3 regions of the Variovorax sp. 01N429 genome follow, and region 3 is predicted to be linked to each of the others. Evidence: predicted binding sites of a transcription regulator. Region 3 holds the regulator's gene; each other region holds the start of a gene.
The links. Region 3 encodes LexA, which represses DNA repair genes until DNA is damaged. Its sites were predicted from a motif close to ACTGTATNNNNATACAGT; they were not measured.

Region 1 (10,301 bases), on a different contig from region 3:
CTTGCGAAAGTGCAGAAGGGTCCCGAAGGGGGCAGCCAACGCAGCTTCTTCGTGGACGGCGACTTCTTCGCCGTCGACCATGACGCTGTCGATGCCGTAGGCCGGACGTGTGTGCGTGAGCCGCAAGCGTGAATAGACCTCCATCGCCGCCGAGATGCGGCGAGCCATGCTGCGGTCCGAATGCGGATGCCACAGCGCGCTGCCGAGGTATTGCGCCGCAAGCCGTGACGGCGAAAGCAAGTCGGCGTTGGTTTGATAGGCCCGATACAGCATGCCCGTGACGCAGGCAAGTTGCGGGCCAAGTTCCGCGACATGTCGCGCGCCGCGCACCTTTCTGGCACAAGCCTTGCACGGCTGCATGGCCGATCCGGCAATGAGGAGCGTCAGCATGGCCAAACCCGTTCTCACCATCAGCAGCAAGAACTACGGCGCGTGGTCGCTGCGCGGCTGGCTGATGTGCCGCCTTGCCGGACTCGATTTTTCGGAAAAGGTGATCCCGCCCGATGACCCGGCAATGAAGGCGGAGATGCTGCTGCTCTCGGCTTCGATGCTCGTGCCGTCACTGCAGCATGGCAACGTGAAGGTGTGGGACACGCTTGCCATCGGCGAATACCTCAACGAGATCAAGCCCAAGGCCGGCCTTCTGCCCGCCGATGCCAAGGCGCGCGCGCATTGCCGGGCAATTTGCGGTGAGATGCATTCGGGCTTCAGCGCGATGCGCGGATCGCTGCCGATGAACGTCAAGGCCAAGTTTCCGGGCTTCAAGATCTGGTCGCGTGCGCAGACCGATATCGACCGCATCGTCGAGATCTGGCGCGAGTGCCTTTCGGCTTACGGCGGTCCATTCCTTTTCGGCGAGACACCGTGCATGGCCGATGCGATGTATGCGCCGGTGGTGACGCGCTTCATGACTTACGACGTACACCTCGATCGAACCTGCGCCGCCTACTGCAAGCGCATCGCCGAACTGCCCGCGATGCAGGAGTGGATCAAGGCGGCCAAGCAGGAGCCCGAAGAAATCGACGAGCTCGACGCTGAGTTCTGAATCCGTCCGACCGGTTCATGCCGGCCGGATTCGGAACCCGCAGATCAGAATTTCACCTTCAGGCCGATCGATCCCTGCACCGAGGAGCTCACTCGCGTGTCCCCGCCGGAGTGGAAGAGCTTGCCGAGTTCGCCGTACACGCTGGTCGCCGGCGTCAGGCCGAGGGTGAAGCCGATGGCCGCCTCGGTGGACGTGTAGCCGATTTCGTTGGAGATCGGCGTGGTCGCGACCGGAGCGATGAAGCTGGTCGTATCGGTGCCGCCGAAGCCATGCCAGACGTTGAGTCGTCCGTACGGCTGCAGTCGACCGATGCCGGTGGTGTAGTCGCCGGTGATGCGCACGCCGATGCGCCCGATCACCGCTGTGGCCGTGTCCTGGTCCACGACCGCGCCGCTGATCCGTGCATTCCCCAGCGCCTGGCGGTTGACGATCAACTGGGCCTGCGGCTCGACTCCCCAGCCGCTGCCTAGTGCGAATCGCTGGCCCACTTCGGCTGACGCGGTCACGCTGTTGCCGCTGCTGTCGCTCGCGAAGCCGAGCGGGGGCGTGCCCGTGATGTCCTGATGGCCGTACTGCAGCACGAAATCGGCGTACTGTCCCTGCGGATTGGCATAGGTGGCGTAGCCGCCCAGATAGGTGGTATCCGCGCGCAGATTGCCGGCATAGCCGCGGCTGAGGGAGTTCAGGCCGTAGAAGCCGTCCACATGGGCGTCGGCGCGCAGGTGGCCGGCATACAACCCGGCATGCCAGATGGTGTCGGTGTAAAGGTCGACGCCGGCCTGCGCTCCTTGCGTGCTGGCATTGCTTTCCGGCGCGGTGATGCCGCTTTGTTCGATGGTGGTGGTCCCGTCGATGACACGGGCCCACCCGCGGCGATTGGAAGTGCTGCCGGAAGCTTCGGTCGTGACCGTTTCGTCGCCCATCCTGCGATGCAGGTTCGACAGCATCGTGAGATCGCTTTGGCGCAGCACGCTCGGCAGCGCAGCATAGAGAGGCACTTCGGCGCGATAGGCCGGCAGTGGCGTTGCCGCTATGGATGCGGGCCCAGATGCCGCTGCGGGAGCGACCGCAGCACCCGTCGCAGTGGTCGGCGTGACGGGGCCGCCGTCGGAGCGCAAGTACCAGTTTTCGCCTGCGCCACTGTTGTCGGCGGCATAGAGCCGGTACTCGAAGGCGCCCGCGTCGACATGGCCGTTTGCCAATGCGAATGCGTCCTTGGTCGTCTGGGCGGTCGTGGTCGCGCCGTTCTGGGCGCTGATGATGTTGATGCCGCTGCCCGCGGTTCGTGCGCCGAGGCCACCGAGGTTGGTGATCTGCACGGTGGTCTTGCCGCTCGCGCTGGCGCCTGCGCCGTTCAGTATCAATCGATCGGTCACGCTGCCACTGTCACCCAGCGCAGTTCCGAGGCGGATGACGCCGGCATTGCCGGAATAGGCGCCGTTGATGGTCAGGGTCGAACCCGGCGCAGCGCCCAACAGCGAGACAGTGCCGCTGTTGGTCAGGGATGCAACGGTCTGGCTGAAGCCGCCGGTGTCCAGCGTCGCGCCGGAAGCCACCGTGTGCGCCGAAGTCGCGCTGAACGCGTTGGCCGCGCCCGCGCGCAACGTACCTGCCGCCACGGCCGTTGCGCCGCTGTAGTTGTTGGCGCCGGAGAGCACCAGCGTGCCGCTGCCGTTCTTCGTCAGGGCGCCGGCACCTGAGATCGCGCCGGTCAGCGTTTCAGTGAAGCTGCCTGTGTCGATGATGGGGTCGGTGATTCCGGTGAGCACCACGGCATTGGCGACTGTCAAACCGTTGACGGTGAAGCCCAATGTGGTGCCTTCGTCCATCGAGAGCGCGCCGGTGCCCAGGGCGGTGCTGCTGCCTAGGTTGATCTGACCTGATTGGAGAGCGGTGCCGCCGCTGTAGGTGTTGGCGCCTGCGAGGGTCAGCGTGCCCGCGCCTGTCTTTGTGAGGCTGCTGCCGCTGATTGCGCCATTGAGCGAAGCGTCATGGCCATTGGTGTCGAAGGTGCTGCCTGCGCCGATCGTCACTGCGCGTGCGCTGGCGAAGCTGGCTCCGTAGCGCAATGTGGCGTTGTTCAGGGCAAGTCCGCCGGTCGCGGCGCCGAGGTTGCTGTCGGCGCTGACTTGGAGCACGCCGGCGTTGACGGTCGTGCCGCCGCTATAGGTGTTGGCGCCGGTTAGGGTTAGCGTGCCGGCGCCAGTCTTCGTGAGAGCGCCGCCGCTGATCACGCCATTGAGCGAAGAGTTGTTCCCGTTGGTGTCCAACGTACCGCCGCCCGCGCCCATGGCCACTGCGCGTGCGCTCGCGAAACCGGCGCCGTAGCGCAACGTGCCGTTGTCGAGCACAAGCCCACTAGCCGCATCGCCGAGGTTGTTGTCCGCGGCGACCTGAAGCACACCGCCATTGACAGTGGTGCCGCCGTTGTAGGTGTTGGCGCCCGCGAGGGTCAGGGTGCCGGCGCCGGCCTTCGTGAGAGCGCCGCCGCTGATCACGCCGTTGAGCGCAGCGTCATTGCCGTTGGTGTCGATGGTGCCGCCACCCGCGCCCATCGTGACTGCGCGTGCATTGGCGAAGCCGGACCCATAGCGCAACGTGGCGTTGTCGAGCGCCAGGCCACCGGTCGCGGCGCCGAGGTTGTTGTCTGCGCTGACCTGAAGCACGCCGGCTTTGACAGTCGTGCCCCCGCTGTAGGTGTTGGCGCCCGCGAGGGCCAGGGTGCCGGCGCCTGTCTTGGTGAAGCTGCTGCCGCTGATCACGCCGCTGAGCGAAGCGTCATTGCCGTTGGTGTCGAAGGTGCTGCCTGCGCCGATCGTCACTGCGCGTGCGCTGGCGAAGCCGGCTCCGTAGCGCAATGTGGCGTTGTCGAGTGCAAGACCACCGGTCGCAGCGCCGAGGTTGTTGTCTGCGCTGACCTGAAGCACGCCGCTGCTGACGGTGGTGCCGCCGTTGTAGGTGTTGGCGCCCGCGAGGGTCAGGGTGCCGGCGCCTGTCTTGGTGAGGCTGCTGCCGCTGATTACGCCGCTGAGCGAAGCGTCATTGCCGTTGGTGTCGAAGGTGCCGCCACCCGCGCCGATCGTTACTGCGCGTGCGCTGGCGAAGCCGGCTCCGTAGCGCAATGTGGCGTTGTCGAGCGCAAGACTACCGGTCGCAGCGCCGAGGTTGTTGTCTGCGCCGACCAGAAGCACGCCGCCATTGACAGTGGTGCCGCCGTTGTAGGTGTTGGCGCCCGCGAGGGTCAGGGTGCCGGCGCCGGCCTTCGTGAGAGCGCCGCCGCTGATCACGCCGCTGAGCGCAGCGTCATTGCCGTTGGTGTCCAAGGTGCCGCCGCCCGCGCCCATGATCACTGCGCGCGCGCTGGCGAAGCCCGCTCCGTAGCGCAACGTGCCGTTGTCGAGCGCAAGCCCACCGGCCGCATCGCCGAGATTGTTGTCGGCGCTGACCTGTAGCACGCCGCCGTTGACCGTCGTGCCGCCGTTGTAGGTGTTGACGCCCGTCAGGGTCAGCGTGCCGGCGCCCGTCTTGACGAGCGAGCCTCCGGTCGCAGTGACCGGGGGGTTGTACACACCTCCGTCCTTGTCGACGAACCCTGGGCCAGTATCGGAGATGACTCCGCCGATCGTGCTATTGGTGCCCCGCGCACCGACTGTCAAGACCTTGCCGCCGAGCACGACGTTCCCGTCGCCGGAAAGCTCGCCGATCGAGATCCCGCTTGTCGCTTCGCTGATATTCACAGTGCCCGCGACGGCATTGGCGATGGCTGCTCCGCTGAGATCGGAGGAGTCCTGCAGGTAAACGCGCCCGCCGTTGTTGGCGATCGCCGCGCTGCCGCCCGTGCTGGTGCCCAAAAAATAGATGCGCGAGTCGGTGCCGTTGACCAGGGTGGACGCGGCTGCCGTGGCATCCCGGAAGAGGATCAACGCGCTACCCGCTGCGTTGATGATTGTGGCCGTCCCCGCGCTGGCGCCGTTCGAGAAGGTGACGCCGGAATTGAGCCCCAGTTTGTTGGGGCTGACGTGGGTCGTGATTTTCAGGTTGCCGGCGCTGGCACCGCCACCGTTGAAGTCGAGTTCGCTGTTGTTGTAGATATCGACCAGGTTGCTGTTCGTGCCCAGCGTGCCCGAGCCTGTCACCTCGACATTGATGCGGCCGACCTGACCGCTCGTTCCAAGCTGGATGGCGCCCGTGAATGCGGTGTTGTTGCTGCTGCTCAACGTCAGGCGCGTCGGATCTCCAGTGTTCGATCCGCCGTTCTTCAGTGTCAGGGTGCCACCTCCGCTGAGTTTCCCGCTGAAGATATTGCCTTGGCTGTCGTTCACATCGATGGTGCCGCCGTTGACGTTCACGGCAATGTCACGCGCCGAAACGAAGGGCGGCGGGTTCACGGCCGGCAGCGGAAGAGGCGCCGGCAGACGCAAGGTGCCGCCATCGAAGGTCAGGCCGGCGTCGGGGCCGGTCGAGCCCAGGTTGCTGTCCGAGGACACCTGCAGTATTCCGGCGTTCAGCACGGTGCCGCCGCTATAGGTGTTGTTGCCAGACAGGGTCAGGGCGCCAGCACCGGTCTTGGTGAGAGCGCCGCCGCTGATCACGCCGTTGAGCGAAGCGTCGTTGCCGTTGGTGTCGAAGGTGCCGCCATCCGCGCCCATCGTCACTGCGCGTGCGCTGGCGAAGCCGGACCCGTAGCGCAATGTGGCGTTGTCGATCGCGAGGCCACCGGTCGCAGCGCCGAGGTTGTTGTCGGCGCTGACCTGAAGCACGCCGCTGTTGACGGTCGTGCCGCCGCCATAGGTGTTGTTGCCACTCAGCGTCAAGACGTCCGTGCCCTGCTGCACCAGGCTGCCGCTGCCTGAAACTACGCCTGCGTAGTCGTATGCGTTAGACCGATTGAAGACCAACCGTCCGTTGTCCGTCACGTCGCCGTTCAGCGAGCCGGTGCTGCCGCCGGTTCCGATCTGCAGGGTTCCGCCTGTGTTGATCGTCAGATTGCCTGTGCCGGCCGCACCGCCGACACCGGCGATGCCGCTCGTACCGTTTCCGCCTTGAACGCCGCTAAAGTTCACGTCACCCGAGGCATTGACCGTGCCGCTGATCGACAACGTGCCGTTGCCGCCCGCGCCGCCCATGCCACCTGTTCCCCCATTGGGCGTGCTGCCGCCGCCGCCGCCGCCTGAGCCGCCGAGGTTGATTGCACCGGCGACATTCAGGACGGCGCCAGCGCTCACATCGAGGACGCCATTCGACCCGGCCCCACCGACGGCACCAGGCGTCGTCCCCCCGCCGCCGCTCCCGCCGCCGCCACCCCCGCCGACCCAGACGGAGCCGGTCACGTCGGTGGTGCCGGTCAAGGTCAAAGAGTTGGGCTGGACGGTGTCGCCCACCAACGCGTTGCCGCCGGTGACGCCAGCGCCATTGGCGCCGCCATTGCCGGGCACTCCGATGTCACCGCCAATGACGAATCCATTGCCGCCGCCGCCCGAGCCGAAACCGCCGCCGGCGCCGCCGGCGATCGCACCACCCGATCCACCACCGCCTCCGCCACCGATGCCACCGGCGCCGCCGTTCCCCGCATTGGTGCTCGAAATGCCGCCTGCGCCACCAGCGCCGACGAGCAGGTTGGTATCCGCATGCGCGGTAGGCGCCAGGGCGGTGACCGCCATCAGGACGGCGGCTCCCGCGGCGCCGAAGGCCGCGCTGGCAGCGCTTCCGGTTGCGCAACCGCCGGGACCGGATGTCCGGGCGAGTTCGGAGACAGCTTGACGGCTTCCCGTCGAGCGATTGAAGACGAGGCGATAGATACGGTTCATTGAGACACGACTCTTGTTGCTTAAAAATGGAACATTTCGTATTCAGACGCGTCGGAGTGTATCTTTTGTTAAATATTAAGTACTAGATATTTTTGCGGGTCGGACGTAAAGCCGCCGCGACAAGGCGATCGAAAGCCCGCCCGCAGGGGCGCTGAAACGCTGTTGCTTGTGGGCCGGGTTCAGTCCGCCGGTTTGCGGAACATGCGCAGATCGAGCGGCGACTCGTTGCCGAGCCACATCGCGTGCGCCGTGTGGTCCGTGTAGTCGTCGCCGGTGACGCCGTGGACGAACACATCGAGCCCGTTGCGGTGCTCGTCCAGCCAGCCGATTACTTCGTCGAATTCGGCAGCGTCGAAAGCAAGCTGGCAACTCCAGTGCGGGTGCGGACCGACGAGCCGCTCGTGCACCCTGCCGACCACGACCAGCAGACTGCGCCCGGCATCCTCGGCCAACTGCTTCGCTTGCGCGACCGTTGCGGGGCCGAAATAGATGTGCGCGTGGTATTGCGGATAGAGGTTTTCAGGGCGGCGAGGCATCGTTGGACACGCAGGGCGGGAGGGCCAGAGCTTACGCCGTGTGACGTGCTTGTGGCCGCCACACACGCGCTTGCTGCGGCAATCTTGAAATGGTGAAATACTGTTTGTCCATACAGTACTTCGGGGGCGCCGCCATGACCGACACCATCATCCCTCTTCATGCCCTCAAGGGCCGAGGTGCGGCCACGCACCTTGCGCATCGGTTCGAGCGCGACGCGCGCAATGCGTTCGACGATGGCTGGGGCACTCTGGAAGAGGGCGCCGCCGAGGCAGACGCATTGCCTCCGCTCGCCACGGAGGTCCGCTTCGAGGACGTCAAGTCGGTGCTCAGCCACAACGATTCCCCGGACGTTCCGTTCGACCGTTCGCTCAATCCGTACAGGGGATGCGAACACGGGTGCATCTACTGCTTCGCCCGGCCCACGCACAGCTATCTCAATCTTTCGCCGGGACTCGACTTCGAAACCAAGCTGATCGCCAAGCGCAACATCGTCGAGGTGCTTCGCGGCGAGCTGGGCCGCAAGGGCTACAGGCCCAGCCACCTTGCGATCGGCACTGCGACCGATTGCTATCAGCCCATCGAGCGCGAACTTCGGCTCACGCGCTCGGTCATCGAATTGCTGAAGGAGACGCACCATCCATTCGGCCTCGTCACGAAATCGAGCGCGGTCGAGCACGACCTGGACCTGATCGCACCCATGGCGGCCGAGCATCTGGCGGCGGTGTACGTCACCATCACCACGCTCGATGGCGAGGTCGCGCGCAAGCTCGAGCCGCGCGCCGCCGCGCCGCATCGGCGCTTGCGCACCGTGCGCACGCTAGCCGAAGCGGGCGTTCCGGTGGGCGTGAGCGTGGGGCCGCAGATTCCCTTCGTGACCGAAGACATGGAACAGGTTCTCGAAGCCGCCTGGGATGCCGGCGCGCGCTGCGCTTTCTACACGGTCGTCCGGCTGCCATGGGAGGTCGCGCCGTTGTTCAAGCAATGGCTCGAACTGCACTACCCGCAGCGCGCGGACCGGATCATGGCGCGCATCCGCGAAATGCGCGGCGGCAAGGACTACGACGCCGATTTCGCCACGCGCATGAAGGGCAGCGGACTGTGGGCGGACCTGATTCGTCAGCGGTTCGAAAAGGCGACGGCCCGCATCGGGTTCAATCGCGACCGCATCGTGCTTGACCTCAGCGCGTTCCGACCACCTGGCGCAGCGGGGCAGGGCAGTCTGTTTTAGAGCCGGCCGAACCGCGCGGCTCGACGCCGCACCAGTCGCCGCCCAGCGCCTTCACGAGAAACACCGAGGTTTGCATGCGCTGCCCCATGATCTGCGCGGCCTGGCGCTCCGTCGAGAGCACAGCCTGCTGCGCTGTGATGACGTCGAGGAAAGTCGTGGCGCCGCCCTGGTAGCGGGTGGAGGCCATGTCCAGCACGCGTCGCGCGCTTTCGACGGCAGTGAAAGCCTGCGTCGACGCATGGTCGAGTGATGCGAGGCCGGTGATGCCGTCTTCCGCTTCCTGCATCGCGGTGAGCACGATGCGCCGGTAGCTGGCCACGGTGACGTCATACCCCGCGCGAGTGAAATCGACATTCGACCGGATGCGCCCGCCGTCGAAGATCGTCTGCGTTGCCGAGACGCCGAGCGACCAGAGCAGGCTTCTTGCGTCGAAGAGCGTGGCGAGCGTGCTGCTGTCCACGCCGCCCGTGGGCAGCAACATCACGCTCGGATAGAAGGCCGCCGTCGCAACGCCGATCTGCGCATTGGCGGCGGCCATGGCGCGTTCCGCCGCCGCGACGTCCGGACGGCGCTCCAGCGCGTCCGAGGGAACGCCGATCGGAATCGCCGGTGGTGCCAGCGGCTTCACGTCCGCGGCAATGGAAAACGAAGGCGCCGGCGTTCCGGTCAGCGTGGCAATCGCATGCTCGAATTGCGAGCGCTGCTTTTTCAGCGTGTCGACCTGCGCGAGCGTGTTGTCGAGCAGCGCCTGCTGCTGCGCGACGTCCAGACCCGACACCGCGCCCAAGTCATGCCGGTCAGTGACGAACTGGAGCGCTCGCCGCTGAAGCTCGATCGATCGCGCCAGCACGTCGAGTTCGATGTCCGTCGATCGCAGGTTGTAGTAGCTCGATGCGAGATCCGTCGTGAGCAGCAGTCGCGTGTTTTCGAGGTCGGCCGCCGATTGCGCAGCCGATGCCGTTGCGCCTTCGACCGATCGCCGCACGCGCCCTGCCAGATCGGCTTCATAGCTGGCCGTGAAGATCACGTTGAAATCGTTCTGCACCGTCGACAGGTTCGGCACCGCATAGTTGGTCAAAGGACGGTTGGCCGAAATCTTGAACCGCTGGGCGCGCGTGCCGACACCCAGTTGTGGATAGCGGGCGGCCTCGCTCCCTGCGAGCGTGGCGCGGGCCTGCGCAAGCCTCGCATTGGATGCGGCGAGCGTGGGGCTGTCAGCGAGCGCCTTCTGTTCGAGCGCATTGAGCTGCGCATCGCCGAAGCGCTCCCACCACGGCCCCTTGTCGGATGCATCGCTAGGCGTCCCCTGCCGCCATGGTTCTTCGACTTGCCAGCTCACGGGCACGTCGACGGATGGCTTCTTGTAGTCCGGCCCGACGGCGCATCCAGCCACGGCTGCAACCGCCAGCGCGATCAGCGCGGCTCGCACGAACATCACGCTGGTTCCTTGGCCACCACGACGACGTCGCCTTCGGCCAGCGAGTCGGCAGGATTCAGCACCAGCCGATCGGTGCCCGAGATTCCATCGAGCACTTCCACGGTCTCGCCATAGTTGCGTCCGAGATTGATCGGGCGCAGGTGGACTTTTCCTTGTGCATCGACGACCGCAACCCGGGTGCCTTCGGCCCTGAAGAGCAGCGCGTTGGCCGGAATCGTCAGTGATTTGCTCGCGGCAAGCGGCAGC
Region 2 (10,301 bases), on a different contig from region 3:
ATCTGCGCAATGCCGGCCTCGCGGCCCGAGGTCCAGACCTTGGTCGCAAGAAAGGCCTTGTCGCGCTGCTTCGATTCGGCCAGCAATTCGCCGGTGGTTTCTTCGGAGCGGCCGTACATCGGCGAACTGTCGATCACGGTTCCGCCGGCCGCGAACAACGCTTCGAGCACGCCGGGAAGCTGCTGGTAGGCGGCGGTGCCGGGCCGCTGGTCGAATCCGATCCAGGTGCCGCAGCCGACCACCGGCAGGGCTTCCTTCGTGGAGGGAATGGGGCGAGTGTTCATCTTCGATCTGCCTTGCTGCGCGAATCCAGGGAGTGCGACGCCGGCGCAGAGCGCGATGCCCAACCGCAGCAACTGGGTGCGCGTGAGGAGAAGGTCATTGGCCATCATCGCCCGTTATCCCGGTCGTTGCCGGTTCAATGCGCTGAGAACATCGCGTTGATTTCTCGATGGCTCACCGCCTTGCTGGCGTAGGTGAAGGTGCCGTGCTCGCGTAACTCGTTGGCGGCGTTCAGGAAGGCGCCCATTGCGGCGCGCGCCAGCGAACCGCCGACGCTGATGCGGCGCACGCCGAGTCCGAACAGCGTCTTCGCGTCGAGCGTGACGGCGCCCAGGCCCATCAGCACATTCAGCGGGCGATCGATCTCGCGCAGTACGGTGGAGATGTCTTCGCGCGTGACCAGGCCGGGCGCAAAGAGCACATCGGCGCCGGCTTCCTGGTAGGCCTGCAGGCGCGCGATGGTGTCTGCCAGGTCGTTGCGCCCGTGAAGATGGTTTTCGGCGCGCGCGGTGAGGGTGAAGGGAAAGGGCTGCGCGCGGGCCGCTTCCGCGGCGGCGCGAATGCGTTCCACCGCAAGGTCGCGGGCATAGATGGGATCGTCGGCGCGGCCGGTGGCGTCCTCGATCGATCCACCGACGACGCCCGCCTCGGCTGCGAGCCGAATGGTCTGCGCGACTTCCTCCGGGGCGTCGCCAAAGCCGTTTTCCAGGTCAGCGCTCACGGGCAGGTCGATGGCCGAAAGACTTCGGAGATGCGCGAGCACGTGGTCGCGAGAGAGGGCGTTGTCAGGCCGGCCGAGCGAGAAAGCCAGGCCGGCGCTGGTGGTGGCCAATGCCTTGAACCCCATCCCCGCGAGCAGGTGCGCCGTGCCGACGTCCCAGGGGTTCGGGATGATGAAACCCTCGGTGGATTCGTGGAGGGCGCGGAAGGTCCTGGCCTTGTCGGCCTGGGAAAGCTGCGGGGATGAAGTCATGAAGAAATCTCCTTTTTGGCGCGCCAGTGTCTCTCTTTTCTCCTTTGTCCTTCCGGTTGCAGGGCTGAAAATACTGGATGAAAATACAGTTATTCACCTTTTGATCATGGGCCTTCCTTTCCTCGACTCTTTTCCCGCTGGCGCCGGCCGCGGCGTCTGGCATGCCGACGAACTCGGCAGCGCCGATGCGCAGGTCATCGGGACCGGTCACGCGGCGCTGGACGCCCAGTTGCCGGGCGGCGGCTGGCCGGTCGGCGCCATGACGGAACTGCTGCAGGCCGCGCCTGAAGACCCGCTCTGGCAGCTGGTGCTGCCCGGTCTGGTGCAGGCGGCGGAAGCGCGGGGCGGGCCGGTGGTGCTGATCGGCGCACCCTGCGAGCCCTTCGGCGCCTCGCTGGCCGCGCACGGCCTCAGGCCCGAGGCGCTGATGTGGGTCCGGAGCGAGGCCGCAGCCGCGCGGCTGTGGGCCTGCGAGCAGGCGCTGCGCTGCGCTGACGTGGGCGCCGTGCTGGCCTGGTTGCCGCAGGCCCGGGTCGGCGAATTGCGGCGGCTCCAGCTGGCTGCCGCGCAGCACGATGCGGTGTTGTTCGTCTGCCGGCCCGGGACGGTGGCACAAACGGCCTCTCCGGCGCGGCTGCGGCTGCAGATCATGCGCAGCGAGGCCGATGCGGCCCAGATCGAACTCCACATCCTCAAGCGCCGCGGCCCGCCGCTCGCTGCGCCGGTGATGCTGCCGGCACGCAGCGAGCGCATGAGCGCCTTGCTCGCCGCCGCCCGGCTGCGACGCAAGCTGCGCCTGCAACAGCAGGGCACGGCACCGGCGCACGATGCCGCCACCGTGGTGCACATCGAGGCCTGGAAGGAAGGACGCCATGCACTGGATCGCCTTGCAGTGGTTGCCTGAGTCCGCTGGGCCACCTCAAGCCGGCACGCCCCTTCCGCCCACCGAAGCCCTGGGCTGGTGGGCGCTGCAATTCACGCCGCACGTCGCCTGGCAGGACGAAGCGCTGATGCTCGAAGTCTCCGCCTGCGAAAGACTCTGGGGCGGTCGGCTGGGCCTGATGCGCCAACTCGCCAGCGCCAACCCTGCGCCCGACGCGGCCCTGAAAGGAGCGCAGGGCGCGACCAGCCTGGAGGCCTTGGCGCGGCTGCGTCTTTTCGTGCGCGGCGAACGCCGGCCCGACGACATGCCCGCCGGCCTGCCGCTCGACACATTGAGCGCCGCGCACGAGCACCTCGAACTGCTCGCGCGCCTCGGTTGCCGCACCTGGGGCGATGTGGCCGCCTTGCCGCGCGGCGGCTTGTCCCGGCGCTTTGGAACCGGCTTGCGCAATGCACTGGACATCGCCTGGGGCTCGCGCCCCGAAAGCCATGCGTGGCTCAGCCTGCCCGACGTCTTCGAGCAGAAGCTCGAACTGCCTGCGCTGGCCGAAGGCGCCAACGAGCTCATGTGGTCGGCCAACCGTCTGCTGGCGGGGCTGCAGATCTGGCTGCGCGCGCGCCAGCGCGGGGCACGCGCGCTCGAACTCGAATGGACGCTCGACCTCAAGCGCTTCAACGGCGTGAACCTGCCGCCGCACCAGAACATCACCGTGCGCACTGCCGAGCCCACGCAGGACATGGCGCACCTGCGCCGGCTCCTGGCCGAGAAACTCGCGCTCACCACATTGGCAGCCCCCGCAAGCTGGCTGCGCCTGCGTTCGCTCGAAACCGATCCCTGGGCCGGCGCCAGCACCAGCTTCTTGCCCGAAGACAACCGCAAGGGCGACAAGCTCCACGAAATGGTCGAGCGCCTCAGTGCACGCCTGGGCCCCCAGCAAGTCCTGGTGCCCAAGCTACAGCCCGACCACCGCCCCGAACGCATGCAAGTGTGGCAACCCGCCCTGCAAGCCCCAAAACAGCGCCCTTCCAGAAACACCGTGGAACCGGCTCCGCCGGTCCACCAGTGTTGCCCCCTGCAAGGGGGTAGGCAAAGCGACACGAAGTGCGCGAAGCCTGGGGGTGAGTCCATCTACCCGGGGTGGTTGTTGCCGGAGCCGCTGCCTCTTGAGATGGATGGCGAGCGCCCCTGCTACCAAGGACCGCTGCGCAGGCTGATCGGCCCCCAGCGCGTCGAAGCAGGCTGGTGGGGCGGCGTGGAAGAGGGCGGCCAACCCGCAGTGCGCGACTACTACGTCGCCGAAAGCCCCAAAGCCGGCCTGGTGTGGATCTTCCGCGAGCGCTCGACCGCCTGCTTCGCCGAAGGCGAGGTCCGCTGGTACTTGCAAGGCCTCTATGCCTGAACTCAGCGGCAAGAAAACCCGTGCGCTGACGCTCGCCGAGGTACACGCTTTGCCGCAGCCGGAGCGGCAACCGCCCGCGCCCGGACTGCCGGGCTATGCCGAGCTTCATTGCCTGACCCACTTCAGCTTTCAGCGCGGTGCCTCCACGCCCGAAGAACTGGTGGAGCGCGCCTATCAGCTCGGCTACTCGGCGCTTGCAATCACCGATGAATGCTCTGTGGCCGGTGTGGTGCGTGCGCACGTCGGCCTGCGCGAACTGCCCGCCAAGCTCGATGTCTACGAGCGCGAGCATCCTGACGAGCCGCCCATTCCGCGCAACCCTGATTTCCGCCTGCTGTTCGGCAGCGAATTCCGCTTCGATCGCTTCAGGCTCGTGGTCATCGCGAACGACACCGAAGGCTGGGGCAACCTCTGCGAGTTCATCACCGCCGCGCGAACCACCGAGCTGCCCAAAGGCCAATACCGGGTGACCTGGGACGGCAGCGACGTCGCTTCGCTGAAGCACTGCCAGATTCTTTTCGTGCCCGACCGAAAGCCCGGCGGCGCCATCGACATCGAGCAATTGCACGAAGACCTCTCGGCCGCGAAGGCGTTGTTCGACGGCAACCTGTGGCTGGCGGTGGAGATGCTCAATGAACTCGATGACGACCTCTGGTTCGTCACGCTGTTCCAAGCCGGCGAGCGGTCCGGCGTGCCGCTCGTGGCGGCCGGCGACGTACACATGCACGCACGCGCGCGCAAGCCGCTGCAGGACGTGCTCACTGCCGTGCGCGAAGGCAAGACGGTGGCTGAATGCGGCTTCGCATTGCAGTCCAACGCCGAGCGGCATCTGCGCCAGCGCGTGCGGCTGGCCGCGCTCTACACCGACGAGATGCTGGCGAACACGCTCGAAGTGGCGCGGCGTTGCCGTTTCGATCCCGAGGTGATCCGGGAGAACTACAAGTACCCGCTCGAAAGCGTCGGCAATGGCGAGACGCCGGCGCAGACGCTGGTGCGCAAGACTTGGGAGGGCGCGCGCGGCAAATATCCTTCGGGCATCCCGGAGAAGGTGTCGCTGCAAATAGAGCGCGAGCTTCGATTGATCCTCGAGCTCGAATATGAGATGTTCTTTCTCACGGTCGAGGACATCGTCCGCTTTGCCCGCTCGAAAGACATTCTTTGCCAGGGACGCGGCTCCTCGGCCAATTCGGCGGTTTGCTTCTGCCTGGGCATCACTGCGATCGACCCGGACAAAGGCCATCTGCTGTTCGAGCGATTTCTCAGCCGCCATCGCCGCGAGCCGCCCGACATCGACGTCGACTTCGAGCACCAGCGGCGCGAAGAGGTCATCCAGTACATCTATGAAAAATACGGGCGCGAACGCGCAGCCATTGCTGCTGTCGTCATCTGCTATCGCGCCCGCAGTGCGCTGCGCGACGTGGGCAAGGCGCTCGGCATCGATGCGCGGCTCGTCGACGAATTCGCCAAGGACCACTACTGGTTCGACGAAGCCGTGCTGGGCGAGCAACTGCGCGCCGCCGCAGAGCGCGTGGGCGTGCAGGAGGACGAGCTCAAGCTGCTGCAATGGATCGAGCTCACGCGGGAGCTCAGGGGTTTTCCGCGCCACCTGAGCCAGCACGTCGGCGGCTTCGTGCTCACGCACACGCGGCTCACGCGCCTGGTGCCGGTGGAAAAGGCGTCCATGAAAGACCGCTCGGTCATCCAGTGGGAAAAGGACGATCTCGAAGCGATGGGCATGCTCAAGGTCGACGTGCTCGCGCTGGGCATGCTCAGCGCCATCCGGCGTGGGCTCGAACTCATGAACCATTGGCGCGGCACGACGCGGCAGATGCACCAGATCCCCCATGACGATGCGGTGTTCGACATGATCTGCGACGCGGACACTGTCGGCGTGTTCCAGATCGAGAGCAGGGCGCAGATGTCGATGCTGCCGCGCCTGAAACCGCGCACCTATGAGGACCTGGTGATCCAGGTGGCGATCGTCCGGCCCGGGCCCATACAGGGCGGCATGGTGCATCCCTACCTCAAGCAGCGCGATCGATTGCGCCAGGGGCTGCCGATCAAGTACGAGAAGGAAGAACTGCGCGTCGCACTGGAGCGCACGCTGGGTGTTCCGATCTTCCAGGAACAGGTGATGCAGATCGCCATGATCGCGGCCGAGTTCTCGGCCGACGAGGCCGATCAGTTGCGCCGCGCCATGGCGGCCTGGAAGCGCAAGGGCGGTCTCGACAAGTTCCACGACAAGCTGGTCGACGGCATGGTCAAGCGGGGCTACGAACGCCCGTTTGCCGAGGCGATCTTTCAGCAGGTGCTCGGCTTCGGCGACTACGGCTTTCCTGAAAGCCATGCGGCCAGCTTTGCGCTGCTGGTATCGGTGAGCTCGTGGATCAAGTATCACGAGCCCGCCTGCTTCCTGGCCGCATTGCTCGATGCCCAGCCGATGGGCTTCTACAGCCCTTCGCAGCTCGTGCAGGATGCGCGGCGCCATGGCGTCGAGGTGCGGCCGGTCGATGTGACGACGAGCGAATTCGACAGCAGCCTCGAAGCTCGCGCGCCCGATGCGCCGCGCATGCCGACTGGCACCGAGGCTCGCTATGCCGATCGGCTGGGGCGCGCGCCGCAGCCAGCCGTGCGCCTGGGTCTGCGCCGCGTCTCGCGCCTCAGCGAGGCGGGCGCCAAACGTCTTCTGGCCGCGCGTGCGCAGGCGCCTTTCACCAGCACCGAAGACCTTGCACTTCGCGCCGAACTTGATGGCAAGGACATGGCGGCACTGGCCGCGGCCGATGCGCTGATGGCGCTCTCCGGCCATCGTCGACAGCAGGTGTGGGATGCAACCGCGCAGCGCCGCGCGCCCGCGCTGCTCAAGGGTGTGCCGATCAACGAGCCGGCGTTGCAACTGCCCGTTGCGTCCGAAGGCGAGGAGATCGTCGGCGACTACGCATCGTTGGGCCTCACGCTGCGGCGCCATCCGCTGGCGCTCCTGCGCTCGCGGCTGGCGCGCATGAACCTCATGAGCGCGGAGCAACTGCGCTCACTGCCCAGCGGCCGGACCGTGCGCGCCTGCGGCATCGTGCAAGTCCGCCAGCGTCCGCAGACCGCCAACGGCACCATCTTCGTCACGCTCGAAGACGAGACCGGCAACGTCAACATCATCGTCTGGAGCCACGTGGTCGAGACTTGGCGCGAGCAGGTGCTCAAGGCGAAGCTGCTGGCTGTGCAGGGCACCTGGCAGCGCGACATGGACACCGGAGGCGAGGTGCGGCATGTGGTGGCGACCGGATTCAAGGATCTGACGCCGCTGCTGGGAAGGCTCGCTCAAAGCAACAGCAGCCGCGACTTTCATTGACTCAGGCTTGCTCGCTTTTGCGTGAGGTCCCTGGCTTATAGTGGCCGCGCCGACGCGCAGTTGCGCCGGTAAAAAAAAGATTCAGGGAGATTCAATATGACGAACCGTTCGCGGTCGGCGCAGCGCCGATCGCATTTCCGCGCGTGCCCCGCCCGGGGCTTTGCCTTAAGCAATGCCGGCCTATTGCGCAGATGGCTCGCAGCAGCCAGCACGCCAATATCCTTGGTGGTTCTGGCATTCGTGGCCTTCCTAGCATTGCATGGAACTGCCGCCCATGCGGCTCCAGTGACATGGCCGGCCAGATATGGCGAAGTATTGGACCTCTACGAGGCCGATAGGCAACAAAGACCACCCGTGTTCAACGTCGCCACGGAGGCAGAAGCCTGTCAGGCGGAAAACCAGAATCTCATTCGTGGGTTCCGCGGTGCTTTCAAGTACTGCAATCCGCCCACCGCTGCGGACGTGGCGGCACAACTTCAAAAGCTCAGGGGCTTGGCCGACGAAGACTATTCCTTCGCGCTCATCGCGCATTCGCAAGGCAATCTGTTCGTGAACAGCGCTTATGACGGGCTTCGCGGCAGTCACCCGGACACCAAGGCCGGTGTGATTCACGTTGCCCCGGCTTCGCCGACGCAGAGAGGCGAACACCTGTTGGCCGATATCGATCTCGTCATCAATGGTCTGCGTGTTCAGGGCATCAGCGCTGTGGCGCCAATCAACATCAATCTGCCAGCAAGCAAGAGCGACCTGAGCGGACATACCTTGGTTGACACCTATCTTGACCCGACCCGTGCGGCGCGGGAAAAGATCAACGGGATGGTTCAGGCCGTGCTCGGCAAGCTCTAGGTTCTATACGGGGAGAAAAAATGAAAATGGCAGGATTTTTGAAATCGCTCATCGGTGGCGTTCTCTTGGCAGCAATTCTTGGGGCCTGCGGCGGCGGTAGTGGCGGTGGCTCAGGCTCCTTCGGAGCGGGCACAGGTTCGTCCACGTCATCGACCGGTAGCTCGTCCGAACCGTCGTCTGGCTCGTCATTCGGTTCGTCGCCCACTGCGCCGGGAAGTCTCACGCTCGCCCAGCAGAGCGAACAGCTGGAGCGCAAAGGGGGCTATCCCACACTGGATCGTTCGTCCGACATTGCAGGGCCGGACGCCAACAAGAATGGCGTACGCGACGATATCGAGACTTGGATCGGCACGCTCGACGTGACCGAGCCGCAGCGCAAGGCGCTTACGCAGAATGCGAGCGCTATTCAGCAAACTCTGATCATTGACCTCACGGACAAGGCTGCAGTGCAACTAGCGGGAGAAAAAATCATGGCTGCGGTCAACTGCGGTGGAGACAGATTTACTCCCCATGCGCAGTTCTCCAAGTTGGGGGGAAAGATCGAAGCCATGACCGCAAATACCCGGCAGCGCGCGGAGCGCTACATGCAATACAACAAAGCACGTTCCGGCAGCAGCACGACTCTCCCCAACTACGACACCTGCGAACCGTAAACGGCGGCGTCTTCCGGGCACCGCCATCCGGCATTTCGCGCACCACTCCCGCGATGCCTCACGCTCGCAAAGCAGCTTGAATGACTAAAAAGGAAGGGTAGTTGCGGCGAACCGCTCCGAGTTCAACGCGATTCGAAGAAGCGCAGCGGCGGGGAACGGTTGCCGTCTTCACGAAAATGGCGGCGCCGGCCGCTCGTGCGCGGTCACCGTGCGCTTGATGAGCTTGCCTTCGCGAAGCAGCGACACCTGAACAGGTCGCCCAACGCGCTCGGCACCCAGCAGCCGCAGCAAGTCGTCCGCGCCCCGCACGACGACATCGTCGAGCGCGATGAGGATGTCGCCGACGCGCAAGCCCGCCAGATCGGCTGCGCCGCCGGCCTGCACTTCGCCGATGCGCACCGCGTGCGCGTCCGAATGAATCGCCAGCGCCACCCGCCGTGACATGGGCACAGTCTGCGCCGCAATGCCCAGATGCGCGCGCCGCACGCGGCCGTGGGCAATGAACTCGCCGATCACGAAGCGCGCCGTATTGCTCGACACCGCGAAAGCGAGACCCTGCGCACCGGCGATCATCGCCGTGTTGATGCCCACCACCAGCCCCGAGGCAGCCACCAGCGCACCGCCGGAGTTGCCGGGATTGAGCGCTACATCCGTCTGGATGACGTCGTCGATCAGGTGTCCGCTCTGGGAGCGCAGCGACCGGCCCAGCGCCGAGACGATGCCCGCGGTGATCGTCGATTCGAAACCCAGCGGATTGCCGATGGCCACCACCAAGTGCCCACGTTTCAGCACCTTTGAATCGCCCAGCTTCGCCGTTGCCGCGCCGCGCGGCAGTTCCACGCGCAGCAGCGCGAGATCGGTTGCGGGATCGTCGCCCAGGACTTCCGCTTCCCGGTCGCCCGCCTCAGTAAGCCCGATGCGAACCCGGCGCGCACCGCCGACGACATGGCTGTTCGTCAACACCAATCCGTCGCCGGCAATCACCACGCCGGAGCCGAGACCGCTGCGGCGCCCGGAACCGCCCTGTACGCGCACGACAGCCGCACCCACACTGTCGGCCACGCTTGCGACCGCGTGCGAGTAGGCATCGATGAGCGCGTCCTGGCCCGCCTCGGCCTCTTCGCCGCTGGTGAGGATGGAAGGTGTGTTGTCGTCAAACATGATGACCTCATGACCTCAGAGATGGATGACGCCTTGCCGGACGGCCTGTGCCACTGCGTCCGTGCGGCCGGTGGCGTCGAGCTTGTCGAGCAGCGAGCCCACGTGGAACTTGGCCGTGTGGACGGAGATGCCCAATCGCCGCGCGATGCCTTTGTTCGATGCGCCTTCGGCCATGAGCGCCAGCACTTCGAGTTCCCGCCGCGTCAGGGAGCTGTCTGCATTCGAGTCGGTCTCGGGGTTGGCGTTGGCCACAACCAGAGCGACATCCGCGGGCTCGCCACGCCGCGCGATGCGCACACCGGGAGCGTCCGCAAGCGATGCCAGCAGCCGTTCGGACAATTCGGCGTCTTCGACATCGACCGCGATCACGATCGCATCCGTGGTGCTCGTCTTGTTCAATCGGCCGGCCTTTCGCCGATGGTGATTTGTGCTTCTGTCGGCTGCCCGGCGCGTTGCAGCGACAACTTGACGATGGTGCCTACACTGGCGGGTCCCAGCGAGCGCAACAGCGTCTGCACGCTGCGCAGCGGTTCGTTGTTCCAGGCGAGGATCACGTCGCCTTGATGCAGTCCTGCTGCCGCAGCGGGGCCGTCGCGGTCGACGCCCATGACCATCGCGCCGATGCCCTCCGGCCCGGCCTTCACTGGCTGGAGCGCTACGCCGAGATAGCCGCGCGGCACTCTCCCGTGGGCGGCAAGCTGTGCGGCGACGCGGTCGATCGTTGCGCCTGGAATGACGATCACGCGCCGGCGCGGCCC
Region 3 (10,301 bases):
GTCGCGCGGCGAGAAGTCCAGCAGGCTCGCCGCGCGACGGAACATCGCGCAACGCAACTGTCCTGCTTCGTCCTTCAGAGAGAAATAGCAGTGGCCACTGGAGGCGCGCGAGAAGCCGGAAATTTCTCCGCGCACTGAGACTGGGTTGAAGCGCGCGTCCAAGGCATCGGCGACGGCCCGGCAAAGTGCTCCGACCGCCCAGACGCGCCCGCCGGCCGCAGGTGTTTGCTCACGTCCGTTCATGCCTCACCTGCGTGACAAGCGAAAACCTTCCACAACCGGGCAGGAGGTCGCTGCGACAACTCATCCATGCACAGCGCGGGCGCATGTTCCCGTGCAAGTCATTGATTTTTATGAAGAAAGCGGTGCTCAAATATCGCTCGATTTAAGGGAAGGCCCATCTGGTGCGGGTTCGGGCGAGTTGCCCAGGCCGTTAATCACAAAGTTATCCACAGATTCTGTGCGCCCTCACCTACACGGGAGCCGCGCCGGAATACAGGTCAGCAAGGTGGATAATCGCCGCGCATTTGCAGTCCATGGGCCGGAGGAATTCTTGTTTTCCATCATAGTTGCTGCGGGTTGGCCGATCTGGCCTTTGCTCGCTTGTTCGATCGTCGGCCTGGCACTCGTCATCGAGCGATTCGCCAGCCTGAAGACTTCCAAGGTCTTGCCTCCCAAGCTGCTCGACGAAGCTATCGCGGTGTCGCGCAGCGCGATCCCCGGCCCTGATGTTGTGACCAAGCTCGAAAAGAATTCCGGCCTCGGCGAAGTGCTTGCTGCGGGCTTTCGTGCGCTCAATGTCAACCCGACCTCCAGCGAAGATGACTTGCGCGTGTCGATGGAAGCGGCCGGGCGCGTGGTCGCCCATCGCCTCGAACGCTATCTGCCCGCCCTGGCGACCATTGCTTCGGCTGCACCGTTGCTGGGCCTGCTCGGCACCGTCATCGGGATGATCGAGATCTTCGGCGCGCAGTCGGTCTCCAGCGGCGCCGTCGGATCCGGCAACCCGGCGCAGCTTGCGCATGGCATCTCGATTGCGCTCTACAACACCGCGTTCGGGCTCATGATTGCGATTCCGGCGCTGATTTTCTGGCGCTACTTCCGCAGCCGGGTCGACGAATACCTGCTGAACCTCGAGCTCTCGGGCGAGCGCTTTGCACGCCATCTGAACACGCTGCGCCGATGAGAATGCACTTTCGCCACGGCTCGCGCGAGGAACCGGAGATCAACCTGATTCCGTTCATCGACGTCCTGCTGGTCGTGTTGATTTTCCTGATGCTGTCCACGACGTACAGCAAGTTCACCGAGATGCAGTTGCGCCTGCCGGTCGCGGATGCGGAAGCGCAGCGCGACTACCCGAAGGAACTGATCGTGGCCGTGTCGTCCGATGGGCGCTACTCGATCAACAAGAGCGTTCTGCCGGACCGCAGCGTGGAAGGCGTAGCGGCGGCGCTGGCCGCTGCCACCGGCGGAGCAACGGACCGCGTCGTGATCATCAGCGCCGACGCCAGCGCAACCCACCAGTCCGTGATCACCGTCATGGAAGCGGCGCGCCGGGCGGGTCTGATACAGATCACCTTCGCAACACAGTCAGCCGCGCAGGCGGGACGATAGCCTTGGCGTCGTTGCGGCAGGCTTGGCTGCAACGCGGAGCGCTCGCACGGCTGCTGTGGCCGCTGTCGCAGTTGTATGGTGCGATCACCGGGCTCCGGCGCTGCCTGTATCGACTCGGAATCCTGCGAACCACACGAGTTGGCGTGCCCGTGGTGGTCGTCGGCAATGTCATCGCCGGAGGGTCCGGCAAGACGCCTGCGGTGATGGCCATCGTGCGGCATCTTCAAACGCGCGGTATCCACGCCGGTGTCGTATCGCGCGGCCATGGGCGAGTCACCGACGATTGCCGGGAAGTCCTCGATGACAGCCATCCTCGTGACGTCGGCGATGAACCCGCGCTGATCCGGCGCTCGACGCGAGTCCCGGTCTTCGTTGCACGGCGGCGCGTTGACGCGGCGATCGCGCTTCTGGCTCGGTATCCGACCACCGAGGTCATCGTGAGCGACGACGGCCTGCAGCATCTCGCCATGGCTCGCGATGTCGAGATTTGCGTTTTCGATGACCGGGGCATCGGAAACGGATGGCTGCTCCCCGCTGGACCTTTGCGCGAAAAGTGGCCGCGTCATTGCGATTTGGTGCTTCACACGGGCGGCCGGCCGGCGTTCGACGGCTTCACTGCACGGCGAATGCTGGCCGACTACGCCGTCCGAAAAGACGGCACGACGATTCCGCTGAGCGATCTTCAATACCAAAATCTCGACGCGGTGGCGGCGATCGCCAAGCCAGAAGCCTTTTTCGACATGCTGCGCGAGCGGGGCTTGCACCTCGAACAATGCATCGCACTTCCGGACCATGACGATTTCGACAACTGGAATGCGCCCGCGACCGGCCGCACGCTGCTCTGCACCGAAAAGGACGCCGTAAAGCTCTGGTGCAAAGTGCCCGACGCATTGGCGGTACCGCTCGTCTTCGAAACGTCGGATGCGTTCTTCGCAGCGCTGGACGCAAAGCTATCATCGCGCGATGGACACCAAGCTGCTTGAACTGCTCGTCTGCCCCGTGACCAAGGGGCCCCTCACTTGGAACGCTGAGAAGCAGGAGCTGGTCTCGCGCAGCGCACGCCTCGCATATCCGGTGCGCGACGGTATTCCGGTGCTGCTCGAAGCGGAAGCCAGGACGCTTTCCGACGAAGAGCTGGGCCTTTGACCGGGCGGGCTGAATTGAACGCGGCGTTCGTCGTCCTGATCCCCGCCCGGCTCGCATCGACCCGACTGCCGGACAAGCCGCTGGCTGACATCGCCGGGCTGCCCATGGTCGTGCGCGTTGCCCAGCGCGCCTTGGTATCAGGCGCCCAGCGCGTCGTGGTGGCGGGAGACGACCCGCGCATCATTGCCGCATGCGCGGCGCATGGCGTGCAGGCGCTGCTGACTCGCACCGATCACGCCAGCGGAAGCGATCGCCTTTCCGAGGCGTGCGCGCAGCTCGGCCTCGCGGACGACGCCATCGTCGTGAACGTGCAAGGCGACGAACCGTTGATCGAGCCGACGTTGATCGACGCGGTCGCACGAACTCTGGCGGACCATCCCGACGCAGCGATGAGCACCGCGGCGCACGCGATCGATTCGCCCGAGGAATTCGCCAATCCCAACGTGGTCAAGACCGTGCTCGACGCCAAGGGCTATGCGCTCTACTTCAGCCGAGCCCCAATCCCCTGGTGGCGCGACGGCTTCGCGGCGCTGGGGCCGAAAGCAGTGCCGACGTCGCCGCCGGCCTTGAGGCACATCGGCATCTACGGCTACCGCGCTGGATTCATCCGGCAGTTTCCGGGCCTGCCTCCTGCGCCCGTCGAAACCACCGAAGCCCTCGAACAACTTCGAGCGCTCTGGCATGGTCATCGCATCGCTGTCCACATCACCTCGGATGCTCCCGGCCCCGGGATCGATACGCCAGAGGATCTCGCGCGAGTTCGCGCCCTTCTCGCTGCTGGCTAGCTTCGTTTTAGCGGGGGGAGCGCATGCTATCCTCGCCGCAATTCCGCCTGGGAAATCCTATGGGAGGCAGCATGGCGCGACATAAATCGAAAAACCTTCCGAGGACACCATGAGACTGATTTTGCTGGGCGCCCCGGGTGCGGGCAAGGGCACGCAAGCGGCCTTCATTTGCCAGAAATACGGCATTCCCCAAATCTCGACCGGCGACATGCTTCGCGCCGCGGTCAAGGCCGGTACGCCGCTTGGCCTGCAGGCACAGTCCGTCATGGCATCGGGCGCGCTGGTGAGCGACGATCTCATCATCAACCTCGTCAAGGAACGCATCGCGCAGCCCGATTGCGCCCAAGGGTTTCTCTTCGACGGCTTTCCACGGACGATCCCCCAAGCCGAAGCGATGCGCTCGGCCGGCGTCAAGCTCGACTACGTGCTTGAAATCGACGTTCCTTTTTCCGACATCATCGAACGCATGAGCGGTCGCCGCTCACACCCGGCGTCTGGCCGCACCTACCACGTGAAGTTCAATCCGCCCAAGGTCATCGGCAAGGACGACCTGACGGGCGAAGACTTGATCCAGCGAGAAGACGACAAGGAAGAGACGGTTCGCAAGCGGCTCGAGGTCTACAGCCAGCAGACGCGGCCGCTGGTCGACTACTACTCGCAGTGGGCCAAATCCGACCCGGCTGCGGCACCCAAGTACCGCTCCATCAGCGGTGTCGGAACGGTGGACGACATCACTCAGCGCGCGCTGGCTGCACTGAGCTCCTGATCTTCATGGCGATGGCCGCCCCGCCAGCAGCTCCAGCACGAGCTCGATGCGCGCCTTGACCGGCGTCAGTGCGCCTGCATCCCGAAGAAGCTCGTTCTGTCTTGGCAAGATGCGCCCCTGCGCACAGCGCGTAGCGCGGACGACCGACACGCCCGCGGCCTGAGCCCGCAAAGCAGCGGCTTCCAGGGCGTGATGCAGGGTTCCGTTTCCGGTGGCGGCAAGCACGAGCCCATCAAGCACTTCGGATGACCCCAACTCACGCTCTCGCACCAAGGCATCGACGATGCTGCCGCGCGCATCCGCATGGCTCATCAGGACCTCGACGCGCGGCCACTTGCGCGCGGCAACCACGCGACTGAAGACCTCGTGGGCGGCTGGCGCGGGGGCCGGCCATGTCCGCACTAGTCGAACACTCCCCTCCTCGACGTAACCCAACGGTCCGGCATCGCCGGAGGCGAAGGCATCGAGCCGGTACGTGTGCACCTTCTGGACGTCGACCGCACCGTGCATGGCCCCGGCGCAGACGGCCACGACACCGCGCGCGCCCTGGGTGGACGCAACGACGATGGAGTCGCACACATTCTGCGGACCGTCCGGCACCAGCGCGCTGGCGGGCCGCATCGCGCACGTGAGCACCACAGGTTTCACCGATGCGGATGCAATGACGGAATGCAGAAAATACGCGGTTTCCTCCAGCGTATCGGTTCCGTGGGTGATGACGAGCCCTGACACATCGGGCTGCGCCAACCAGTGCACACACCGCTGCGCGAGCTTCTGCCAGATTGCAAAACTCATGTCCTTGCTGTCGATCTGCGCCACCTGTTCGGCCGCGAGTTCCACGCCAGCCGGCGCTTTGATTCCACCCAGCAGTTCCTCGACGCCCACTTGGCCGGCCGTATACCCGATGTTGTCGGCCGAAGACTCGGCGCGGCCTGAGATCGTGCCGCCTGTTCCCAGCACGATCACCTTGCGGATGCGCTCGTCGCCTTGTTTGATTTCATTCATGACTTGCCAACCACAGAAAACTGGTTAAAAATACAGGTACTGGATATTCAGCCAGTTCCTTCAGGAGCCCACATGCAGTTCGCAGTCAAGCTTACCGCCCGCCAGCAGCAGATTCTGGATTTGATCCAAAGCGCCATCGCGCGCACCGGTGCGCCTCCCACTCGCGCAGAGATCGCGGCTGAACTGGGCTTCAAGTCTGCCAACGCAGCCGAAGAGCATTTGCAGGCGCTCGCGCGCAAGGGGGTGATTGAACTCGTCAGTGGCACGTCGCGCGGTATCCGCCTCAAGGGCGATGCATTGCGCGCGCTCAACGAGTCCCGAAACAGCCAATTTTCCTTGTCCCTTCCGGGTATGGCACAACTCGCGCTGCCGCTGATCGGCCGAGTGGCAGCCGGCTCGCCGATCCTGGCTCAAGAACACGTCGACCAAACCTACTATGTCGAAAACACGCTGTTCCAGCGGCAACCCGACTATCTGCTCAAGGTGCGCGGGATGTCCATGCGCGACGCCGGCATCATGGACGGCGATCTGCTGGCGGTGCAGGCCACGAAGGAAGCCCGCAACGGCCAGATCGTGGTCGCCCGCCTGGGCGATGAGGTCACTGTCAAACGGCTCAAGCGCAACAAGCAAGTCATCGAACTGCACGCCGAAAACCCTGACTACCCCACCATCGTTGTTCAACCGGGTGAGCCCTTCGAGATCGAAGGCCTCGCTGTCGGACTGATCCGCAACACGATGTTGATGTAACCCTTCGACCATCCTGCAAGCGAACTCGGCCTGCACCCGTGTTCGCCTCGTTGACGGCCGCGACAGGTGGCGGGCGTATGGCGTAGTGCCATCACCCTGTCGTGGCCAATGAAAGCAATCCTGCCTATGTTCAATCTCTGACTTTTCTGGAGTTCACATGGGAATCGCTCTTCTTAGCATCGTCGACCTGATCTCGCCTCTGCAGACATTGGCCAGCCGATGGATGCCAACGCGTCGGTCAAGCCACATCAGCACGGCGGGCTTGCGCTATGTCGGGGTTCGGCCAAGCTGCGGGTTGCGCCAAAGTCCGGCGACTCGCGAGGATGCGCCGAGCTCGGCGGCACGGCCGCTTCGAGTCGTGCGGATGGTCGATGCCCAGCAAACCGGTCGCCATCCAGGCCGGGTGGTGATTTCCGGCCGCATGGCGGACGTATGCGCCGAGCTCGACAGGCTCGTAGCACTCGAGGCCGCCGCCTCTCCCCCGTCGCCAGGCCTTCGCGCTCATCTGCATTGACGGCAGAGAAGCCCGCAAGCGCGCTGCTCTCGCCGCAAAATTGTTCAAGATAAGCGGAGGCCAGGCAGTGCGCCGACACAGCACGTGGGCGGTGCGAGGCACAATGGCACGCCATGAACATTGTGATCCTCGACGATTATCAGGACGCGGTGCGCAAGCTCAAGTGCGCAGCCAAGCTCGACGCTTATGCGGCCAAGGTCTACACCAACACAGTCAAGGGCATCGGGCAACTCTCGGTCCGCCTCAAGGATGCCGAAGTGATTGTGTTGATCCGTGAGCGCACCAACATCTCCAGGCAACTCATCGAAAAGCTGCCGAAGCTGAGACTCATCTCCCAGACAGGTCGCGTCGGCAGTCACGTCGACGTGAATGCCTGTTCCGAGTTCGGCATCGCCGTCGCCGAAGGCTCGGGCTCGCCGCTGGCCCCGGCCGAGCTGACCTGGGCCCTGATCATGGCCGCCATGCGCCGGCTGCCCCAATACATCAGCAACCTGAAGCACGGCGCCTGGCAGCAGTCGGGCCTCAAGTCGGCGTCGATGCCTCCGAACTTCGGCCTGGGCTCGGTGCTCAAGGGCAAGACGCTCTGCATCTGGGGGTATGGTCGCATCGGCCAATTGGTCGCTCGCTATGGGCAGGCTTTCGGCATGCAGGTGGTCATCTGGGGCCGGGAGCAAAGCTGCGCCAAGGCAAGGTCCGACGGCTTCCAGGTCGCATCGGACCGAGACACCTTCTTTGCCGCGGCCGATGTCCTGTCGGTTCACCTGAGGCTGACGGAAGAGACGCGGGGGCTTGTGACGCTCGAAGACCTGTCGCGCATGAAACCGACGGCGCTGTTCGTGAACACGTCGCGCGCGGAGCTTGTCGAGCAAGACGCTCTTCTTGCTGCGCTCAATCGTGGTCGGCCTGGCCTCGCCGCCATTGATGTGTTCGAAAGCGAGCCGCCGCTGCAAGGCCACGCGCTGCTCCGCCTCGAAAACTGCATCTGCACGCCACACATCGGCTATGTCGAGCAAGACAGCTACGAGATGTACTTCGGGCAAGCCTTCGACAACGTCGTCAGCTTCATCAAGGGCAATCCGACCAACATCGTCAATCCTGGCGCGCTGCAGGTCCGGCGTTGAGACAGTCGGCACCGTCGGCCGCGCTGTGGTCCCTGCTGGCTGGCAACTTCGTGATCGGCACGGGCGTGATGGTCGTGCCCGGAACGCTCAATGAGCTCAGTGCATCACTGCAGGTCAGCGCTGCAACCGCCGGCCAGTTGATCACCGCCGCGGCGGTCGTGATGTGTCTCGGGGCTCCGTTGCTTGCCGCCGTTGTCGCCGGGTGGGATCGCCGCGTGTTGCTGACCTGCACGATGCTCTGGTACGCGGGCGGGCACCTTGTTGCGACCCTGATGCCGAACTTCGTCGGACTGCTTGTCGTCCGGATGTTGACGGTGGTGGCGCCAGCCATCTTCACGCCGCAGGCAGCCGCTTGTGTCGGTCTCCTGGTGCCGAACGAACAACGCGGGCGTGCCGTCACTTTCGTCTTTCTCGGATGGTCGATGGCGTCGGTGCTGGGGCTTCCGATCGGCGCGCTGATAGGCGGCCATTTCGGGTGGAGGCCCGCATTCCTGCTGATCTCGATGTTGTCGCTCGTGAGCGCCATCTGGGTCTGGCGGCAACTGCCCTCCGGCATTCGACCCGCTGCGTTGTCGCGCGAGTCGTGGGGCCGTGTGCTCAAAAGTCCTTTGCTGATGGGTGTGGTGTGCGTCACCGCGCTGCAGGGGTCCGGCCAGTTTGTCTTGTTCAGCTATTTCGCCCCGCTGCTTAAGCAGCAGCTGGGTGCAAACGCCACTCAACAGGGTCTCATGTGGGCATGGTTCGGCGCTTGCGGCGTGGTGGGCAACGTGCTCGTCAGCCGCTACATCGACCGTGTGGGGCCACCGCGCATGGTCTTGCTGACGACGGCGTTGATCGCTTTGAGTTTGCTGCTCTGGCCGCTCGGCGTCACGCTGGCGTGGCTAGCGCTGCTGCTGACGCCATGGGGGCTGGGCTGCTTCGCGACCAATTCGGCGCAACAGGCGCGCCTGGTGTCGCTCGAGCCTTCGCTTGCGCCTGGCTCGGTCGCACTGAACAGTTCAGGGATCTACATCGGTCAGGCCATCGGTGCAGCAGCCGGAGGCTGGCTCCTCGCTAACGACGAATCCGCATGGATGAGCTGGGTTGGCTTTGCGACGATGCTCTTTGCCATTGCGCTCAGCATCGCCGTCGAAAAGGCGCAGCGGCGCGCCCCCGCTTTCAGCGCTTGATGATCGGGCGCGGGGCGATTTCCGCTTCGGTGCTCGGATCGAAGAGTTCGAAGTCGATCAGATGCGGGTCGGTCGAAGGCGCTGGCGGCGCCTTGGGCTGCTCGAGCGGCGTCGGCATCGTCTCGTAAGCCGTTTTGTCGAATTCGGCAAGATCGAGTTCAAGCGGAGGCCTCTCTGGCCTTGGCGCCGGAGCATCGACGTCTGCCGGCAGCGTCGCCGGTGCATCCGGGATCAGCACGGTGTCATGTTGCAAACGCTCGTCGATCGACCCATAGATCGACGGCGGAAGGACAGGACCGTCCTCTATTGCAGGCGGCTCCGTTTCCGGGCCGAGAGGCGCAGTCGCCGTCAGCTCGCCATCATGCCCATAGGTGTCCGCAAACGCCTGCGGCGTGACCAGGACCGGCGGCGCGCTCGCGGGTTCGATGACTTCCTTGGCCAGGGAATAGAGCAGCAGAAGCTCCTGGTAGGCGGCAAGATCGAAGGCCCCGTCCTCGTGGACACCGGGCTTTCGGAAGATCAGTTCTTCGATAAAGGCCAAAGTGCTCGGCGCAGGCCATTGCGATTCGATGCGCGCCAGGGCGCTTCGATAATGTTCGAGGCCCTTGCCCGTATCCGTGAAATTCTCGAATGCGGGCACGTCGGCATTGAATGCCCGCTCGAACTCTTCGGCGACGCCGGCGTAGTCGTCCTCGCGCCCGAGCGCATGGTAGATCCGCAAAAGGTCGAGGTACGCCAGCGCACTGGTGCCCGGGTTGGCTTCGATGTGCTCCCGCAAAACCGAAATGGCCTGATCGTGCTGGCCCAGCGAGAGGAAGAAATCCGACTGCTGCTGCACGTCCAGGAGTTCTTCGGTATTGACGAGCCGCGCCGGCACGCTGTCCAAGGCGCGAGAGGGATGCGGCGGCTCGCCGAAATCACTGTCGGCCTGATCCGGCTGATCGGGTATGGCAAACGGCTTGGCACCGAAGGTCGACACACCGAGGCTGCGCTTGCGCGGCTGCTCATGCTGCTCCGAATCGGGATCCGGGTCCAAATCCTCATCTTCGTCAAGCAAACCGCCGTGCCGCCGAACGCGCTTCGCTCCGAGCTTTGGCATCGGGTCGCCACGCTTCAATTCCGAATCACCCCACCACGCGGGCGCCACCGCCCTGCGCGACATGCGCCACAGCAGCAGTATGCCGACCAGAGCCAACAACAATGCGAGGAGCAGCGCGTAGACGAGCGGATTGCGATATTGGCTTTCGCGTGCCTGTGCCAGTTCGCTCCGCATATCGGCCAGTGCGCGCTGGTTCTGCGCCGTTTGCTCGCGCATGGCAGCTAAGGTGGCATCCATTTCCTTGGCGCGTTGGGCATCGCGCCCGGCCTGCTCGGCGGCAGGATCCAGGGCGCCCCAGAGAGCGGCGGCCGCGGCCCGGCGAGTCGGATCCTCTA

Region 1: the regulator LexA is predicted to act here: its motif matches at 7,488-7,505, upstream of AC1DSF_RS17995 (PA0069 family radical SAM protein).
Region 2: the regulator LexA is predicted to act here: its motif matches at 1,328-1,345, upstream of imuA (translesion DNA synthesis-associated protein ImuA).

The regions. Positions count from the first base shown of each region.
Region 1 is NZ_JBFTRG010000009.1:214,668-224,968, forward strand. Features, by position in the region: gene AC1DSF_RS17975 (polyhydroxyalkanoate depolymerase) at 1-273, opposite strand, end outside; gene AC1DSF_RS17980 (glutathione S-transferase) at 389-1,045, shown strand; gene AC1DSF_RS17985 (autotransporter-associated beta strand repeat-containing protein) at 1,090-6,852, opposite strand; gene AC1DSF_RS17990 (DOPA 4,5-dioxygenase family protein) at 7,032-7,388, opposite strand; gene AC1DSF_RS17995 (PA0069 family radical SAM protein) at 7,523-8,617, shown strand; gene AC1DSF_RS18000 (efflux transporter outer membrane subunit) at 8,568-10,052, opposite strand; gene AC1DSF_RS18005 (efflux RND transporter periplasmic adaptor subunit) at 10,052-10,301, opposite strand, start outside.
Region 2 is NZ_JBFTRG010000003.1:261,756-272,056, reverse strand. Features, by position in the region: gene AC1DSF_RS07340 (aldo/keto reductase) at 1-392, opposite strand, end outside; gene AC1DSF_RS07335 (isocitrate lyase/PEP mutase family protein) at 419-1,255, opposite strand; gene imuA (translesion DNA synthesis-associated protein ImuA) at 1,362-2,159, shown strand; gene AC1DSF_RS07325 (Y-family DNA polymerase) at 2,128-3,537, shown strand; gene AC1DSF_RS07320 (error-prone DNA polymerase) at 3,530-6,883, shown strand; gene AC1DSF_RS07315 (hypothetical protein) at 6,980-7,729, shown strand; gene AC1DSF_RS07310 (hypothetical protein) at 7,750-8,382, shown strand; gene AC1DSF_RS07305 (S1C family serine protease) at 8,551-9,543, opposite strand; gene AC1DSF_RS07300 (helix-turn-helix transcriptional regulator) at 9,559-9,942, opposite strand; gene AC1DSF_RS07295 (S1C family serine protease) at 9,939-10,301, opposite strand, start outside.
Region 3 is NZ_JBFTRG010000006.1:264,560-274,860, forward strand. Features, by position in the region: gene xseA (exodeoxyribonuclease VII large subunit) at 1-243, opposite strand, end outside; gene AC1DSF_RS13540 (MotA/TolQ/ExbB proton channel family protein) at 554-1,186, shown strand; gene AC1DSF_RS13545 (ExbD/TolR family protein) at 1,189-1,614, shown strand; gene lpxK (tetraacyldisaccharide 4'-kinase) at 1,611-2,597, shown strand; gene AC1DSF_RS13555 (Trm112 family protein) at 2,578-2,760, shown strand; gene kdsB (3-deoxy-manno-octulosonate cytidylyltransferase) at 2,775-3,545, shown strand; gene adk (adenylate kinase) at 3,655-4,311, shown strand; gene AC1DSF_RS13570 (asparaginase) at 4,315-5,316, opposite strand; gene lexA (transcriptional repressor LexA) at 5,389-6,063, shown strand; gene AC1DSF_RS13580 (D-2-hydroxyacid dehydrogenase family protein) at 6,691-7,698, shown strand; gene AC1DSF_RS13585 (MFS transporter) at 7,695-8,867, shown strand; gene AC1DSF_RS13590 (tetratricopeptide repeat protein) at 8,857-10,301, opposite strand, start outside.